3 regions of the uncultured Zhongshania sp. genome follow, and region 2 is predicted to be linked to each of the others. Evidence: predicted binding sites of a transcription regulator. Region 2 holds the regulator's gene; each other region holds the start of a gene.
What was found. Region 2 encodes sigma-54, which starts transcription at its own class of promoters, with help from an activator protein. Its sites were predicted from a motif close to TGGCACANNNNTTGCNNT; they were not measured.
Positions count from the first base shown of each region.

Region 1: the regulator sigma-54 is predicted to act here: its motif matches at 3,632-3,649, upstream of AAC007_RS15715 (nitrate reductase).
Region 3: the regulator sigma-54 is predicted to act here: its motif matches at 3,403-3,420, upstream of AAC007_RS08795 (ammonium transporter).

Region 1 covers NZ_CAXBHN010000027.1:16,094-21,169, forward strand. The annotation lists gene AAC007_RS15710 (DmsC/YnfH family molybdoenzyme membrane anchor subunit) at 1-1,216, opposite strand, end outside; gene AAC007_RS15715 (nitrate reductase) at 1,333-3,516, opposite strand; gene AAC007_RS15720 (OmpA family protein) at 3,804-4,910, opposite strand.
Region 2 covers NZ_CAXBHN010000004.1:61,196-66,271, reverse strand. The annotation lists gene rapZ (RNase adapter RapZ) at 1-317, opposite strand, end outside; gene AAC007_RS05815 (PTS sugar transporter subunit IIA) at 319-768, opposite strand; gene raiA (ribosome-associated translation inhibitor RaiA) at 807-1,094, opposite strand; gene AAC007_RS05805 (RNA polymerase factor sigma-54) at 1,309-2,799, opposite strand; gene lptB (LPS export ABC transporter ATP-binding protein) at 2,942-3,667, opposite strand; gene lptA (lipopolysaccharide transport periplasmic protein LptA) at 3,670-4,269, opposite strand; gene lptC (LPS export ABC transporter periplasmic protein LptC) at 4,256-4,756, opposite strand; gene AAC007_RS05785 (HAD family hydrolase) at 4,828-5,076, opposite strand, start outside.
Region 3 covers NZ_CAXBHN010000007.1:147,380-152,455, reverse strand. The annotation lists gene AAC007_RS08815 (proton-conducting transporter membrane subunit) at 1-854, shown strand, start outside; gene AAC007_RS08810 (hypothetical protein) at 851-1,135, shown strand; gene AAC007_RS08805 (Na(+)/H(+) antiporter subunit D) at 1,122-2,816, shown strand; gene AAC007_RS08800 (DUF2061 domain-containing protein) at 2,908-3,108, opposite strand; gene AAC007_RS08795 (ammonium transporter) at 3,478-4,791, shown strand; gene AAC007_RS08790 (hypothetical protein) at 4,788-5,076, shown strand, end outside.

The DNA of each region.
Region 1 (5,076 bases), on a different contig from region 2:
TATCGAAACGTCCCCACTCACCTAACAGCTCAATAAATACCGCGTTAGCTGGTAGCATCGCCAATAAATGTAGGCCGGCGAAAACCATATAGAGCAGCATGCCTAAGCCTTCTCGGCATACCGGCGAGTGACGCAGATTATTAAAGCCGCGATAGAAGCGCCAAGGTTTACCCAAATGGGTTGCCGACATGAGCATGCCGAGACCAGCGAGGCCGACCGTGACGGCCATTAGCGGAACGTACACAACAGATTCACGCAGTGCCACTAAGCTATCAATACCAAACTGGGCTCCTAAAAACGCAATCAGGAAAGCACCCAGCGACGTCTGGCTAACCAAGGTAAATATAACGAGAGGATTTTCACGCGAGCTCAATTTCGCAAAGCTCCACTTCCGCTCCACCCCTTTTTTCTGGTCAACCACCGGCCGATACTGGCCGTCGTCGCCCTTGTGGTATTTGACTGACATACCGTCGGTGCGCGTGACCTCATCCGGCATATTTTTAATTTGCTGAAAGCGAATATTAGGATGGGTAATTTCGGGATCAGGGAAACCTGGAATGCTGGTTTTACCTTGCTCGCGATTTTCCGGCAAATCATCAACCACACCAAAATTCAGGGCATTCCCCAAACAGGCCGATACACAGGCCGGCTTTAAATTCACTTCGAGGCGGTCAACACACATATTGCACTTGGAAACCTGACCTTTAATGGGGTCGAGCTGCGGCGCATTGTAGGGACAAACCCAGGTGCAATAGCCACAACCAAAACAGGTTTCTGGATCTTGTAATACCGCACCGTACTCTACGTGCTTGGTGTAAGCGCGGGTTGGGCAACCTTTTAAGCAGACTGGGTCATCGCAATGGTTGCACGCCATTGAGATATTCATGCGTTTAAAATCTGGGTAAGTGCCGCCTTCCACATAGCCAACAGAGCGGAAACTTATATGGGCAGGGTTGTCGTTTTTTTCACTGCAGGCAGCCTCGCAAGCATGACAGCCTATGCAATTGTCGGCGGTAAAATGAAACGCGTGTTGCTTATTCCGATTAGGATTAGCACCCACGCCAGGCTCTTCATTGATGAACATTTCCCGGCCAGCCGGCAGCGCACCGCCAGTGCGGGCAATCAAATCAATTGGCGCCTCGTAATAATTTACTTCTGGCGCGGTCGACTCTTTGAGAAATGCATATCCCGGTTCGTCGTCTCTTACTTTCCACATAATTACTGCCCTTGATCGGGTTGCTGAACATCACAATCAACAACCACTAAAATCCTAAATTCGCGATTTACCGTGAGAAGACCTGCTGGGCTGCGGCCTCAGCAGGTCACCTCGAATCAATACGCCCGACGCTCTACATTTAGTCGACCCGCTTCTTTTTGATCTATTTGCTCAATGCGCACCGCGCACTGCTTAAACGCAGGCTGGCGCGAATAGGGGTCGAGTAAGCCCAGCGATAGACGGTTCACGCAATCGTGGTAGTGCATGGGAATGAATACCATATTGTGCGGCACTCGCTGGGTGAGCTGGACCATCACAACCGCATCGCCGCGTTTCGACACCAAGCGCACATAACTCTGATGTTTTACACCTTGCTCACGCGCGCTGTCTGGGTTCATCTCCATATAAGGTGTGGGGCTAAATTTATTTAAATTACCTATTTTTCCCGTCTTGGTACGGGTGTGGAAATGCTCAACAACCCGACCGCTGTTTAACCAGAATGGGTAACTCTCGTTAGGCACTTCGTTGTCTTCGATATAATCCATGGCCAGCAAGTTCGCCTTGCCGTTAGGCGTTGGATATACACCGTCGCTGTAGAGGCGGGGACTACCGGTCTCTTCACCCTCGCGCATAGGCCATTGAATTCCGCGCTGGGCTTCAATTAAATCGTGGCTCATACCTGAAATATCTAAATTTCGCTTAGCGCCCTTCGACAGCATCTTCATTTCGTCAAAAATATCAGAGGTGGTTTCGGGAAATGTCATCGCTCGGCCACGCTCAAAACGCTTTGCCAATTCGCTAAACACCCAATGATCGGGTTTTGCTTGCCCCGGCGGCTCTACAAATTTGCGAACAAGGTTAACCCGACGCTCAGTATTGGTCTGCACGCCCTCTTTTTCTCCCCAAAGTGCGCCGGGTAGATATACGTGGGCAAAGTTCACTGTTTCGCAGTCTTTGTAGCCGTCTTGCACCACCATAAACTCGAGTTTTTCCAAGGCCTTTTTTATGCGTGGCTGATTGGGCATAGAGGTAAGCGGATTAGTAGCCACAATCCATAGCGCTTTAATTTCGCCGGACTCGATGGCGGGGAAAATATCGGTCTGCTGCAAACCGCGTTTGGCAGGGAAGAAGTCCGCATCAACTCCCCAAAACTTAGCAACCTCGTCGCGATGCTCTTGCTTTTCAAGCATACGATACCCTGGTAAACCAGAGCACGAAGACCATTCGCGGGTGCCCATGGCATTGCATTGACCGGTAATCGACAAGCTAGTGCCACCGGGGATGCCGATGTTTCCAGTGATTAGGTTTAAATTGTTTATGCCGCACACCCCATCGGTACCGTGGGTGCTCTGGTTAATTCCCATCGTCCAAATACTCATGGCAGATGGCGCTTTTGCGTAGATACGCGCGACATTTTTGATCATGTCAGCGTCAATACCGCAAATCCGCGACGCGGTAACGGGGTCGTATTTCGCGACGGTCGCCTTTAATTCTTCAAACCCATTACAGTGAGCTTCAATATAAGCTTGGTCTTGCAGGCCTTCCGCTAAAATCACGTGCGCAAGCGCGTTCAATAGCACTAAATCAGTTCCCGGCGTAATCGGCAGATGTATATCTGCAAACTGGGCAAACATCGTTACCCGTGGATCAACAACGATTAATGGAAACTTGCGCTTTTCCAAGGCCTCTTTAAGACGCCAATAAATGATTGGATGCTGCTCTGGCAGGTTTGAGCCAAAGGCCATAAGACAGTGGGTACTTTCAAAATCGTCGTAGCAACCCGGTGGGCCGTCTGCACCGAAGGAGCGTTTATATCCAGATACTGCCGACGCCATACACAAGGTTGTGTTGCCATCGTAGTTATTGGTGCCGATTACACCGCGCACTAATTTACCCAAGGTGTAAAACTCTTCGGTCAATAACTGCCCCGTCGATACTACCGCGATGCTGTCACGCCCATATTTTTCCTGGATACGGATAAATTCCGCCGCTGTTTTATCCAGCGCAGCATCCCAACTGCTTGGCTGGAAATTATCATAAATTTTATTGCGCATGAGCGGCTCAGTTCCACGCCCGGCAGTGCCACTCAACTCATGCTCAAAAATACCTTTAATGCACAATTTGCCCTGATTAACAGGTGCATTGCCCTTGCCCCGGCTAGCGACTGGTTTACCTTCGGCATTCAAACCCACCTCGATTGAACAGCCCGTAGAGCAATAGCCGCAGACTGCGTATTTCCAGTCCACGACTTTTTTATCCGTAATTGTGATTGGCTTACGATTTTTCCGGCCAAATATCATTTAATTCTCCCCGTCACTTCAGCGCACCAACCTGAAGCACCCCATTAGCAGCAGGCTATTATTAAGTGCACCATAATGGTGAAAAACACCGCTTTATGGCCTATCTACTCACTGATCTACAAGATCCATGCCATATGAATAAACCTCAGCACACAGGGGCAAATAAGCAGGAAAACTACATTTAAGGCGATAAAAGCAAAACGCCACAGAGAGGGGTATTAAGAAAAATGAGATACAAAAAAAGGGGCCCGAAGGCCCCTTGATTAATTCACAATGTGAACCAAATTTTACTCTACAACTTCCGCCTGCATGACAGCGATAACACGACGGTTTGCACTGCGACCAGCCGCTGTCTTATTGTCAGCAATTGGACGCTCTTCACCGTAGCCAACTGCGCTTAAACGGTTTGCAGCAATTCCATAGTCGCGGATCAGTGCATTGCGAACTGCATCAGCACGACGTTGTGAAAGCTGTTTGTTGTACGCTGCTGCACCATTACTATCAGCATGACCTTCAACAACAGTGCTAACTCCGCCAAACTTATTCATGAAGTCAGCAACTTTTTTCAGCTCCTGAGCATATGCAACAGGAATAGCATCAGAGTCGTTAGCAAAGTTGATCTCTAGCTTAATGCTTTCTGAGTGCTTGAGAACAAATTTACAGCCAAACTTGTCGACTTTACGACCAGCTGGTGTATTTGGGCATTTATCACGGTAGTTCGGTACACCGTCACCGTCTTGATCAAGCGCACAACCTCTGGCATCAACAGCAACACCCGCTGGTGTGCCTGGGCACTGATCTACACCATCTTCAACGCCATCGCCGTCTGAATCACCAACAACTGGAGCTGGCGCTGGAGCCGGAGCTGAAGTGCCACCAAAAGCGTAGCTTAAACCAACAGACAAAATGCCATCAGCAGTTTCATTGTCAGTACCATAGATGTAACGAGCATCGGTACGAACTGACCAAGCGTCATCTAAAGCGTAGCGAAAACCACCACCAGCATTTAATTGAGTTTGATCACCGTATCCACCAGTAGCTGGATTAGAGTGCACTTCGCCAATACCGCCGGCCAAGTAAGGTGTTACCTTTGATGCGCTGCTGAAATAACGCAACACATCAACGCTAGCACCTAAGACTTCTTGATCAAGGTTAGGATTGCCACGGTAATGCTCAGCGTCGCTGTAAAAAGCGCGAAGCTCCATACCCCAGTCTTTATTAAATTTACGCTCGGCGCCAAGAAGAGCCGCTGCTTCTGGATCAAGATCACGGGTATTATCAAATACCATGTAGCCCACTGCTGGGTTTATATACCACTTGCCATCTTCACCGGCAGTTGCCAATGTCGGACAAATTGCTGCAGCAATTGCAGCGCCTAATAAGACTTTACGCATAATTCTCCCCCTAATTTTTTTAAACTTCCCTTCACTATGCCGTGTAAGCACGTCATAGGTTCAGAATAACACGAGCGACACCGCTTGCACGCCTGATTTTGTGTAATTTTACCAAGCCAATCCGTAATTACACTGAACAATAGGTAAAAACGTTTTTGCAAGAATA
Region 2 (5,076 bases):
CGGCGTCGCGTTTCACTAAAGCGTTTTATTAACTTATCGTCGCCCGCATCTAAAAATACGATGCGCAGGTGGGCGTGTTTTTTAACTTCGTCGCACAGTGATTTAAATCGAGCTAATTCATCCTGAGAGTTGCGAGCATCGATGCAGACAGCGACTTGCTTGTGGACTTTCAGCGGGCTTTGCGAAAGCTCGCGAACCAGTGCGGGAAGCAGTGACACCGGTAAATTGTCGATAGCATAAAAGCCTTCGTCTTCTAATTGGTGGAGGGCCGTACTTTTCCCGGAGCCCGATCGACCGCTTAGAATGATGAGTTCCATTTTAGCTTGCTATCGCGCGCTTGAATAAGGCTTCGGTGTTCTCGGCGCTGCGCAACTTACTGCGGTAATCGGCTTCATTGAACGCGGTCGCTAGTGCGCCAAGTACTTTTAAATGCTCGTCGTGGGCCTCGGCGGGCACAATAAGCGCGAATATAAGATCGACGGGCTCGTCATCGACGGCCTCAAAATCAATGGCCTGTTCTAATTTGAGCAACATGCCGGTGATTTGAGTGCAGCGGCTGCTGCGGCAGTGTGGAATGGCGACACCGTGGCCTAAGCCTGTACTGCCTAGGCGTTCGCGGGCGAGTAACTCATTAAATAACTCGTCCGCATCAAACTCTGTGTTATCTGCTGCAATACCGGCAGCGATATATTCAAGTAAGCGTTTTTTACTGGTAACGGGCGCACCGTATTCGGTGCGCCCTTCTGTGAGTATTGAGTCAAGTGTCATGATAATTACGTGGTTAACTTCAGTGAGTATCGCGGGTCTTAGCGACCCAGCGATTTTTCTTTGTGTTTGATTAATTGGCGATCAAGTTTGTCGGTCAGGCTGTCAATTGCAGCATACATATCCTCTGATTCACAAGTAGCAAATAGGTCTGCACCTGCAACGTGTACTGTTGCCTCGGCCTTTTGAACGAGTTTTTCTACCGTCAGAGTGACATCGGTATTGGTGATATTGTCAAAGTGTCGCTGCAGTTTTGTGAGTTTATTGTTTACATAATCGCGGAGGGCGGGGGTAACGTCTACGTGATGACCACTTACAGTAATCTGCATATATTGCTCCTTCATCGCTAAAAAATGCTGGCGCCTCGCGGCGAGTTGCAACGTGCGGCGATCGTTAGATCACCACATTGTGAGATCTATGCACGAATTTCTTTTTGCCCGCTGGCTGCGGCATAAAGGGCAGTTAATTGGATATGGATTAATATCCTCATGTTTGCACTTTTCCTCGCCAGAGAACAAAATTCCGGCTCGTGTATGGCTCTCTTTAAACTAGTCGTTTCCGCTCATTAGAGGGCGGAATGACCAGTGATTCTCTGTATTTTGCAATGGTTCGCCGCGCAACTTGAATACCTTGTTCGGCGAGTAAGTCTGTGATTTTACTGTCGCTTAAAGGTTTGCGAGGGTTTTCCGCCGCAACCAATTTTTTGATCAGTGCCCGTATTGCTGTGCTCGAGCATTCGCCGCCAGTATCTGTAGATACATGACTTGAAAAGAAGAACTTTAGTTCAAAAATTCCGCGTGGCGTGTGCATGTATTTTTGGGTGGTGACCCGCGAAATAGTGGATTCATGCATGCCGACCGCCTCGGCAATATCGTGTAAAACCAGAGGCTTCATGGCTTCTTCGCCATATTCCAGGAAGCCGCGTTGGTACTCGACGATTTTTGTAGCTACTTTCATCAGGGTTTCATTGCGACTGATTAAGCTTTTAATGAACCACCGTGCTTCTTGGAGATTGTCGCGGATATAGTCATTGTCACTGGCATTGCTACTCTGCCGAGCCATTGATGCATACTGGGCATTGATTTGAATTTTTGGCGCAATATCGGGGTTTAGCTCTACCAACCAGCGTCCCTCTTTCTTGCTTACGAACACATCGGGAATAACGTACTCGGTGTCATCACTGCCTATCGCGTTGCCGGGAGTCGGATCTAGTGACTGAATAAGCTTTAGGATATCGCGTAGCTGATCTTCTTTTAAACGGCAGCGACGCATAATTTGATTGTAGTCGCGATTGCCGAGTTGAGCCATATATTGGCTTACGACTAAACACGCCTCATCGACGTAGGGCGTGTTGCGTGGCATTTGTTTGAGTTGAATCAACAGGCATTCTTGTAGATCTCGACCACCTACGCCTGGTGGGTCGAATTGTTGGATGAGGTGTAATACCGCATTTACTTCTTCTATCTCTATCGCGTCGTTGTCAAAGCCTTCTACAAGCTCTTCTGGATTGACGGTAAGTCTGCCTTTTTCATCGATGGCATCGATGATGGCGTCGGCGATCATTTGGTCTATATCGGACAGGCGGCTTAAGTTGAGTTGCCAGCGCAAATGATCTTGCAGGGAATCTGAGCTCGAGTGTCGATAGTCGTTGTTGTAGTCACTATCCTCACCAGAGGAGCTACTGCCGGAACCGCTACCGCTGGTTTGAAATACGTCGTCCCACTGGCTGTCCACCGGAAGATCTTCTGGAATATCACTGCGTTCAGCCCATTCGGTGTCGGCTTCAGGCTGAGGCGTTTCTATTTCATTGTCACCCGCTTTTTCGGGCTTTTTGGGTTCGGCTGAGGTGGGTTCGGTGTTGACCTCAATATCGCCGTCGTCGTCGCTGATTTCTAGCAGGGGGTTGGAGTCGAGAGCGGATTGGATTTCTTGTTGGAGGTCTAGAGTAGACAACTGTAATAAACGAATCGCCTGCTGCAGCTGGGGTGTCATTGTCAGGCTTTGGCCGACTTTTAGCTGTAGCGATTGTTTCATAGGCTATGGTTTCTACAACATGATTTAAGTGGTAACGCGAACGGTGTTTTGTTCTACCGGCAATTAAATGCCTCAATGTCAGTGTAGTCGTGACACCGATTCCCTGCAATACCTGTGCCGATTCATTTGTAAGGAACATTACTTACAATGTAAATTTGTCACCTAGGTAAATATCGCGAACGATCTGGTTGTTTAGCACCGTTTCGGCGTTGCCTTCAGCGACGATGCGGCCCTCTCCCACAATGTAGGCTTTATCGCAAATGTCTAAGGTTTCACGGACGTTGTGGTCGGTGATTAATACCCCAATCCCCCGTGCCTGCAGGTGTCTAACAATATTTTGAATGTCGTTAACGGAGATAGGATCGACGCCAGCAAAAGGCTCATCCAGTAAAATAAAGCTGGGTTCGGTGGCGAGTGCGCGAGCAATTTCTACCCGTCGACGCTCGCCGCCAGATAGCGCCATACCCTGGGATTTGCGGATATGCGTAATGTGGAACTCCTGCAGGAGTGCCTCAAGCTTATCTTTGCGCTGACTGCGATTTAGATCGCGTCTGGTTTCCAAAATGGCCATGATGTTGTCGGCCACGCTAAGTTTGCGAAAGATGGACGCTTCCTGGGGTAAATAACCTACACCGTGTTTTGCGCGGCCTTGAATCGACAGCTTAGTGAGGTCGCGGTCATCGAGCTGAATACTGCCGCGATCAGCGTTGACAATGCCCACGATCATGTAGAAACAGGTGGTTTTGCCTGCGCCGTTCGGGCCCAGTAAGCCGACGATTTCACCGCTACTAATCGTCAGCGACACATCCTTAATAATTTCGCGGCCTTTGTAGGCTTTGGCGAGGTTCTTAGCTTGTAAAACAGGCATGGTTATTGGGTTCCCTCTGCGGCAGGTGTTGGCGCCGCGTTGCTGCTTTCTGGGCTTGGGCTAGGTTCGGCAGCGCCTTTGTTATCGCCACTAGCGGGTGCGTCATCTGGCGCCGCTTGGGGTTGTAGCGTCATTTTGACGCGATTGTCTTTTTCATTGCTGCCGCCGTCAGCTATTACCATTTGCTTACGGCCGCTGTAGACGACTCTATCGCCCGAGATCTTGGAGCCCTGGTGGGTGATTGAAGCATTTCCTTGCAGCAGTATTTCTTCTTGCTGCAAGCTGTATTCAATACGCTGCGCGCTGGCAATAACCACGCCTTCTTCTGCGCGCGGTTGCTGTTCAAAATACGCGGGGCTGCCTTCGGCGATCACCTTTTCTACTTTGCGATCAGACTCGACGATAGTGAGCTTGTCAGCGCGAATTTTTAATGAGCCCTGGCTCATATTGACATTGCCGATATAGATACCCTGATTATTCTCGTATATCGCGCGGTCAGAGCTCAGGTTGATCGCTTTTTTGCGATCATCGGGAAGGCTGACTGCGATTTGGCTTACAGCGAGGAAAAGCGCGGCAGCAAGTGCGGCTTTAGTAGGGCTCATAGCGACCTTTTACCTGGTTTAGCAGTTCAACGCGCTCATCTTTCAGGCTGGCTTGCATGCCGATTGAGTTTGTTTTGCCGTTGCGTAATTTGAGCGTAAGCGCCAGTGACGTGCTTACCTCACTATTTTCAAGATTAATATTTAGTGCTTCTGTGGAAATTTCCGCCTGGCGAATTAGGTCTTTCACAATGACGGTATTTTCTAGTGTTAGTTGTTCGCCATTTTGTGAAAGTCGTCCCGACTGCGCGCTCGCGGTCCAAGGGCGCTGCTCGGCGATATTACCGATATAGTAGGGCTTTTGTAAGGTGATTGAACCGTCGGAAATTAGGCGCTCGGCGCTATTTGCTCGCCATTGATAGGCTATATCGCCGTTGCTGCTGTATTTAATGCCATTGACGTTAGTCAGGTGTGAGTCGGCATCGGGCGTGGCTTCAAATTGCTCTGTAATACTGAGCTTGCCGCTCTCGCTGTATTGAGTTAAATACACTACTGTCCCTGCTAGCGCGGTTATTGCCGATAGCACCGAAAGTAGTGTGAAAAAGTTAAAGCCTTTCATATTTAAAGGTATTGCTCTAGGGCGTCATTTAGCTTGCCTTGAGCCTTGAGAATGAGCTCGCATATTTCTCTTATCGCGCCATTGCCGCCCGCAGCTTTGGTTTGCCAATCGGCGTGACGAGCAACGTAGTAATGGCCGTTGGCTACGGTAATACCTAGACCAGCCTGGCGAATAGCAGAGAGGTCGGGCAAATCGTCGCCGACGTAGGCAATTTCTTCGAAGCTAAGTCCAAGGTCGCTTCGCAGCTCTTC
Region 3 (5,076 bases), on a different contig from region 2:
CGTTGCTGTCACTATTACTAGTCCTATTTGTTTTTGGTGTCGCCAAGGCAGCGGTCATGCCTTTTCACCGCTGGCTTCCGGCGGCAATGGTGGCTCCTACTCCGGTTAGCGCCCTGCTCCACGCCGTTGCGGTGGTCAAGGCTGGCGTATTCAGCCTAATCAAGATTTTGGTCTTTATCTTCGGCCTGGATACACTCCAACAAATACCGGTAAGCGATTATCTTCTCTACCTAGCTGGTGCCGGTGTCGTGCTGGCTTCGCTAATAGCGATGCGTCAAGACAACCTGAAAGCCCGACTCGCCTATTCAACCATTAGCCAACTAGGTTATATCACCGTGGGGGTCTTACTGGCGGTTGAGAGCGGCGTAATGGGCAGCGCAATGCATATTGCTACCCATGCCCTGGGGAAAATCACCCTGTTCTTCTGCGCTGGCGCCATACTGGTGGCTAGTCACAAAAGCGAAATCAGCTCGATGGTTGGACTGGGGCGAAGTATGCCAATCACCATGACCGCTTTTTTCATCGCCTCTCTCAGCATTATCGGTCTGCCACCAACCGCCGGAACGTGGAGCAAGTGGTGGTTACTGACAGCTACCTTAGAGACCGATCATTTAATTCTAATGGGGGTGCTGATACTCAGCTCGCTACTCAATATCGCCTATTTACTGCCAATTCCTTTGCGCGCTTTCTTTCCAGGGAAGCAGGCAGTTTCAGGCCCCGTCGCTATTCATGAGGCGCCACCTGCCGCGCTCATCGCGCTATGCTCTACGGCATTGGCGTGCGTATTGTTATTTTTCTTTCCCAACCCGCTATTTGAGCTGGTATCACAGATTTTTAGCGAGGGAACGCCATGAGCCAGTCCCAAGATTTTTTTGATCGCCCAGCAACACTGCGCCTTATTCTCAACAGTCTTTACGTCATTTGCGCGCTGTTAGTTGGCTTGGATTTTGTGATCCATCGACACACCGAACACCCTTGGGAGGGCCTGTATGGCTTTTATCCTATTTACGGATTTATCGGCTGCGTGATTTTAGTACTGGTTGCTAAGTGGATGCGCAAAGGTTTAATGCGCGAGGAAGACTACTACCAACAAACTCGCGAATCTAAGACGGAGAATACCCATGGTGGGGATTGAACTGCCGCCGTTCCTGCTCTTTTATCTAGGAGCAGTCATTGCCCTACTCGGCGGCGCCACTTGGCGCGGCCCAGCAATGATCGTGGTCATTATATTAAGCGCGCTAAACCTGTGGCAGCTACCGGCATTTTACGGCCTCGAAACCCAGTTAATGGGAATGGAACTAAAGCCAATCCACATTGACCGACTGAGCCTATTGTTCGGCTATTTATTCCATATTGCCGCGTTCATCAGCGTAATCTACTCCCTCCACGTCAAGGATAAGATGCAGCAAGTCGCAGCCATGCTTTATGCTGGTAGTGCCTTGGGCGCCGTCTTTGCCGGTGATTTACTGACCTTGTTTGTATTTTGGGAAATGCTGGCAGTCACCTCAGTCTTTTTAATCTGGGCTGGGCGCAGCGACAAAGCCTACAGCGCGGGGATGCGTTATCTGATCGCCCAAGTGATATCAGGAATGCTGCTGTTAGTGGGCGTCATTTTGTATTACCAACATCAGGGCACCCTGATGTTTAGCAAAATCGGTCTAGACTCGGTCGCAAGCTGGTTCATTTTTATCGCATTTGGCATTAAGTGCGCATTTCCATTTTTCCATAACTGGCTGACCGACGCCTATCCCGAAGCAACACCTACTGGCACGGTCTTCTTGAGTGCTTTCACCACCAAAGTTGCCGTATACGCCATGGCCCGGGGCTTCCCTGGCACTGAGATGTTGGTGTATATCGGCGCGACGATGGCGTGCTTCCCCATCTTCTTTGCGGTAATTGAAAATGACCTGCGCCGGGTTCTCGCCTACAGCTTGATCAACCAGATTGGTTTTATGATGGTGGGGATTGGTATCGGCACTGAGCTGGGCATCAATGGTGCCGTCGCTCACGCCTTTAATGATGTTATTTTTAAAGGCCTATTGTTTATGTCGATGGGTGCGGTGCTCTATCGTACCGGCCGAATTAACGGCTCCGAACTTGGTGGGCTATATAAATCCATGCCCAAGACCGCCGTACTTTGTATTATCGGCGCGGCTTCGATATCAGCCTTCCCCCTATTCAGTGGCTTTGTCAGCAAGTCGATGATTATGTCGGCGGCACTCAAGGACAACTTTGACGTGGTCTGGCTGCTATTGTTATTTGCCTCGGCAGGGGTATTCCATCACGCGGGCATCAAAATTCCTTATTTCGCTTTTTTCGCCCACGACTCGGGTATTCGCTGCAAAGAAGCGCCGTGGAATATGCTACTGGCAATGTCTATAGCAGCCGCTCTATGTCTAACAATTGGTATATTCCCACAGTTGCTCTACCAACATCTGCCCTTCGCCACTGACTACAGCGCCTATGATGTGAGTCATATTCTCACCCAAACACAGCTGCTATTTTTCTCAGCATTGGCTTTTGTATGGCTAAACTTGAAAGGTATGTACCCACCGGAACTGCCCTCGACCAATCTCGATGTCGATTGGCTGTACCGACGACCACTCCCTCGGCTGTTAAATGCCTGCGGAAGAGGCTGCCTCTACATTGATCAGACTGCGCGCAACAGCATTCTCAAACTCGGTCACGCATTTGAAGATCGTTTAGCCAATCTTCACAGCAGCGGTGGTATTTTCTCTCGCACCATCTCGATCAGTAGCATGGTTGCGTGGGTGGTGACCTTGCTTGCGGTATTATTGGTCTTCCGGTTTATCTGAGCCAGCTCATAACAAATAACAATGTCACTCAGGGGTTATGACCCATATATCTAGGACGTGCACCATCATATGGTGCACGCCTATTTACGCCTCAATGTACAAGACCAGTTAACAACGGTACTCCTTCATCAATGCGCTTCCACGCCTTCTCGTGAAAGTAAAACACCACGGTGTTCACCGCCGGCTCTATTAGCGCCAACATGCCACCAACCACGGCACTACCAGTCAGCATGTAGGCTACCGAAAAAGCCACGCTGAAATGCATCATGGCGAAACTGATGGTCTTTTTCATAATGGCCTCCTCGGTCATTGTTAAGGTACAGAGTCTGGCCTCCGGCAACATCACCCCGCCAGCCCACAAGTCAAATAATAATGATTATCGATAAATTAATATAATTAATAATTTATTCGATATAGATACACTTAAACTATCGATATAGACCAAATTACCCCTCAAGATGCGCACCACAAAAGAACATGAATTCGTGCAACGAACCAAACAAGTGCTCATTATCTTTCAGCTGTGCCACAAGCCGCCAAAACCACGCTACGCCGCCTAAACCCTAACGCCCTTTCGTTCTACTTTTGGCACAGCAGTTGCACACAAGATTTCAGGGGCGCGCCGATTCAGTGCGCAACCACCAGATGACTAAGGGCTCTAATGAAAAAAGCGAAAATCACCCTAACGCTCTCAACATTACTCTTTTCCTCATTAGCCTTTGCCGACGATATTGCAGATTTAACAGGCGCCACCAATATGGTGTGGCTGGTGACAGCAAGTGCCTTGGTATTCCTCATGCAAGCAGGCTTTGCCTTACTGGAATCCGGCATGTCGCGGAGTAAAAACTCACTCAATGTCGTTATGAAAAACTATATGGATGTGTGTATCGGCACCCTAATATTTTGGGCGCTAGGCTATGGCTTAATGTTCGGAAATAACCCTAGCGGCTTTATGGGTACCGATCTATTTTTAATAAACGACAGCGATCCAACAAGCTACGGTGTACTGCTATTTCAAACGATGTTCGCAGCGACAGCAGTCACTATTGCCAGTGGTGCCATGGCCGAACGAACGCGCTTTGATGCTTATTTAGTGGGCGCAGTCGTTATTACTGCCATCATCTACCCCATCTTTGGGAGCTGGGTATGGAACGCCGACGGCTGGCTAGCCAAAATGGGCTTCATTGATTTTGCCGGCTCAACCGTCGTGCACTCGGTGGGCGCGTGGTGTGCTCTTGCAGGTGTGATTATTCTTGGCCCGCGACTGGGACGATTCGACAAGAGTGGCAAGCCCCGTGAATTGCGTGGCCACAACCTTACTCTGGTGGCTTTGGGCGGTTTTATTTTATGGTTTGGCTGGTTCGGTTTTAACGGCGGCTCCACCCTAAGCGCGTCGGCTGATATCGGCCTAATCAATCTAAATACTCAATTAGCTGCCGCAGCAGGTGCAAGTGCCAGCATGCTTCTGGCGGTTGCACTGCGCAAGCCGATATTACTCACCGAGACCGTCAATGGCAGTCTTGCGGGTTTAGTTGCCATTACTGCCGGCTGCGCATCAATGTTGCCTGCCTACGCTGTGCTCACAGGGGCAATCGGCGGTGTTGTCTGCGTACTAGGCGGACAGTTGATGCTAAAAATGCACCTTGATGACGTCGTCGGTGCAGTCTCCGTGCACGGCTTTGCCGGCGCATGGGGGACTTTAGCCGCTGGAATCTTTTACGCCGACAGTATGTTTGATGCCAAGATTATTACCGTTCAACTGATTGGCATTGCAGCTTGCTTCGTTTGGACCTTCTGCTGCGCCATCATTATGTATTTTGCTATCGATATACTGATGGGGTTACGAGCCCCTGCCCAGCATGAACAACGCGGCTTAGACCTGAGTGAACACGCTGAGATCGGCTACCCGGAATTCAATACTGGCAGCATCGCCTATACCGCTGACCGCGCCGCCAATATGGATCTGCAGCGATGAGTAAGCGCAGCGTCAGTGATCGTCGACGCGCTATTTACACCGGTTTGCAAAATTTCATGGATGAAGCCTCGGTGCTGAAAGCGGTAGCCCACTGGGAAAATCGTTATATCGACCAGCCGAGCTTGGCCTTGCAACGATTTGTTGCCGACATTTGCCAAACGCCAGAGCTAAAAGAACAGCGCTCCTCCATACTACGGAGCTTGATTCAGGCAACGGGACAGGACAGCAACAAACTGCTGGCAGACCCACGCGGCGATGACACCGAAGACCAAGTCGAAAATCCCG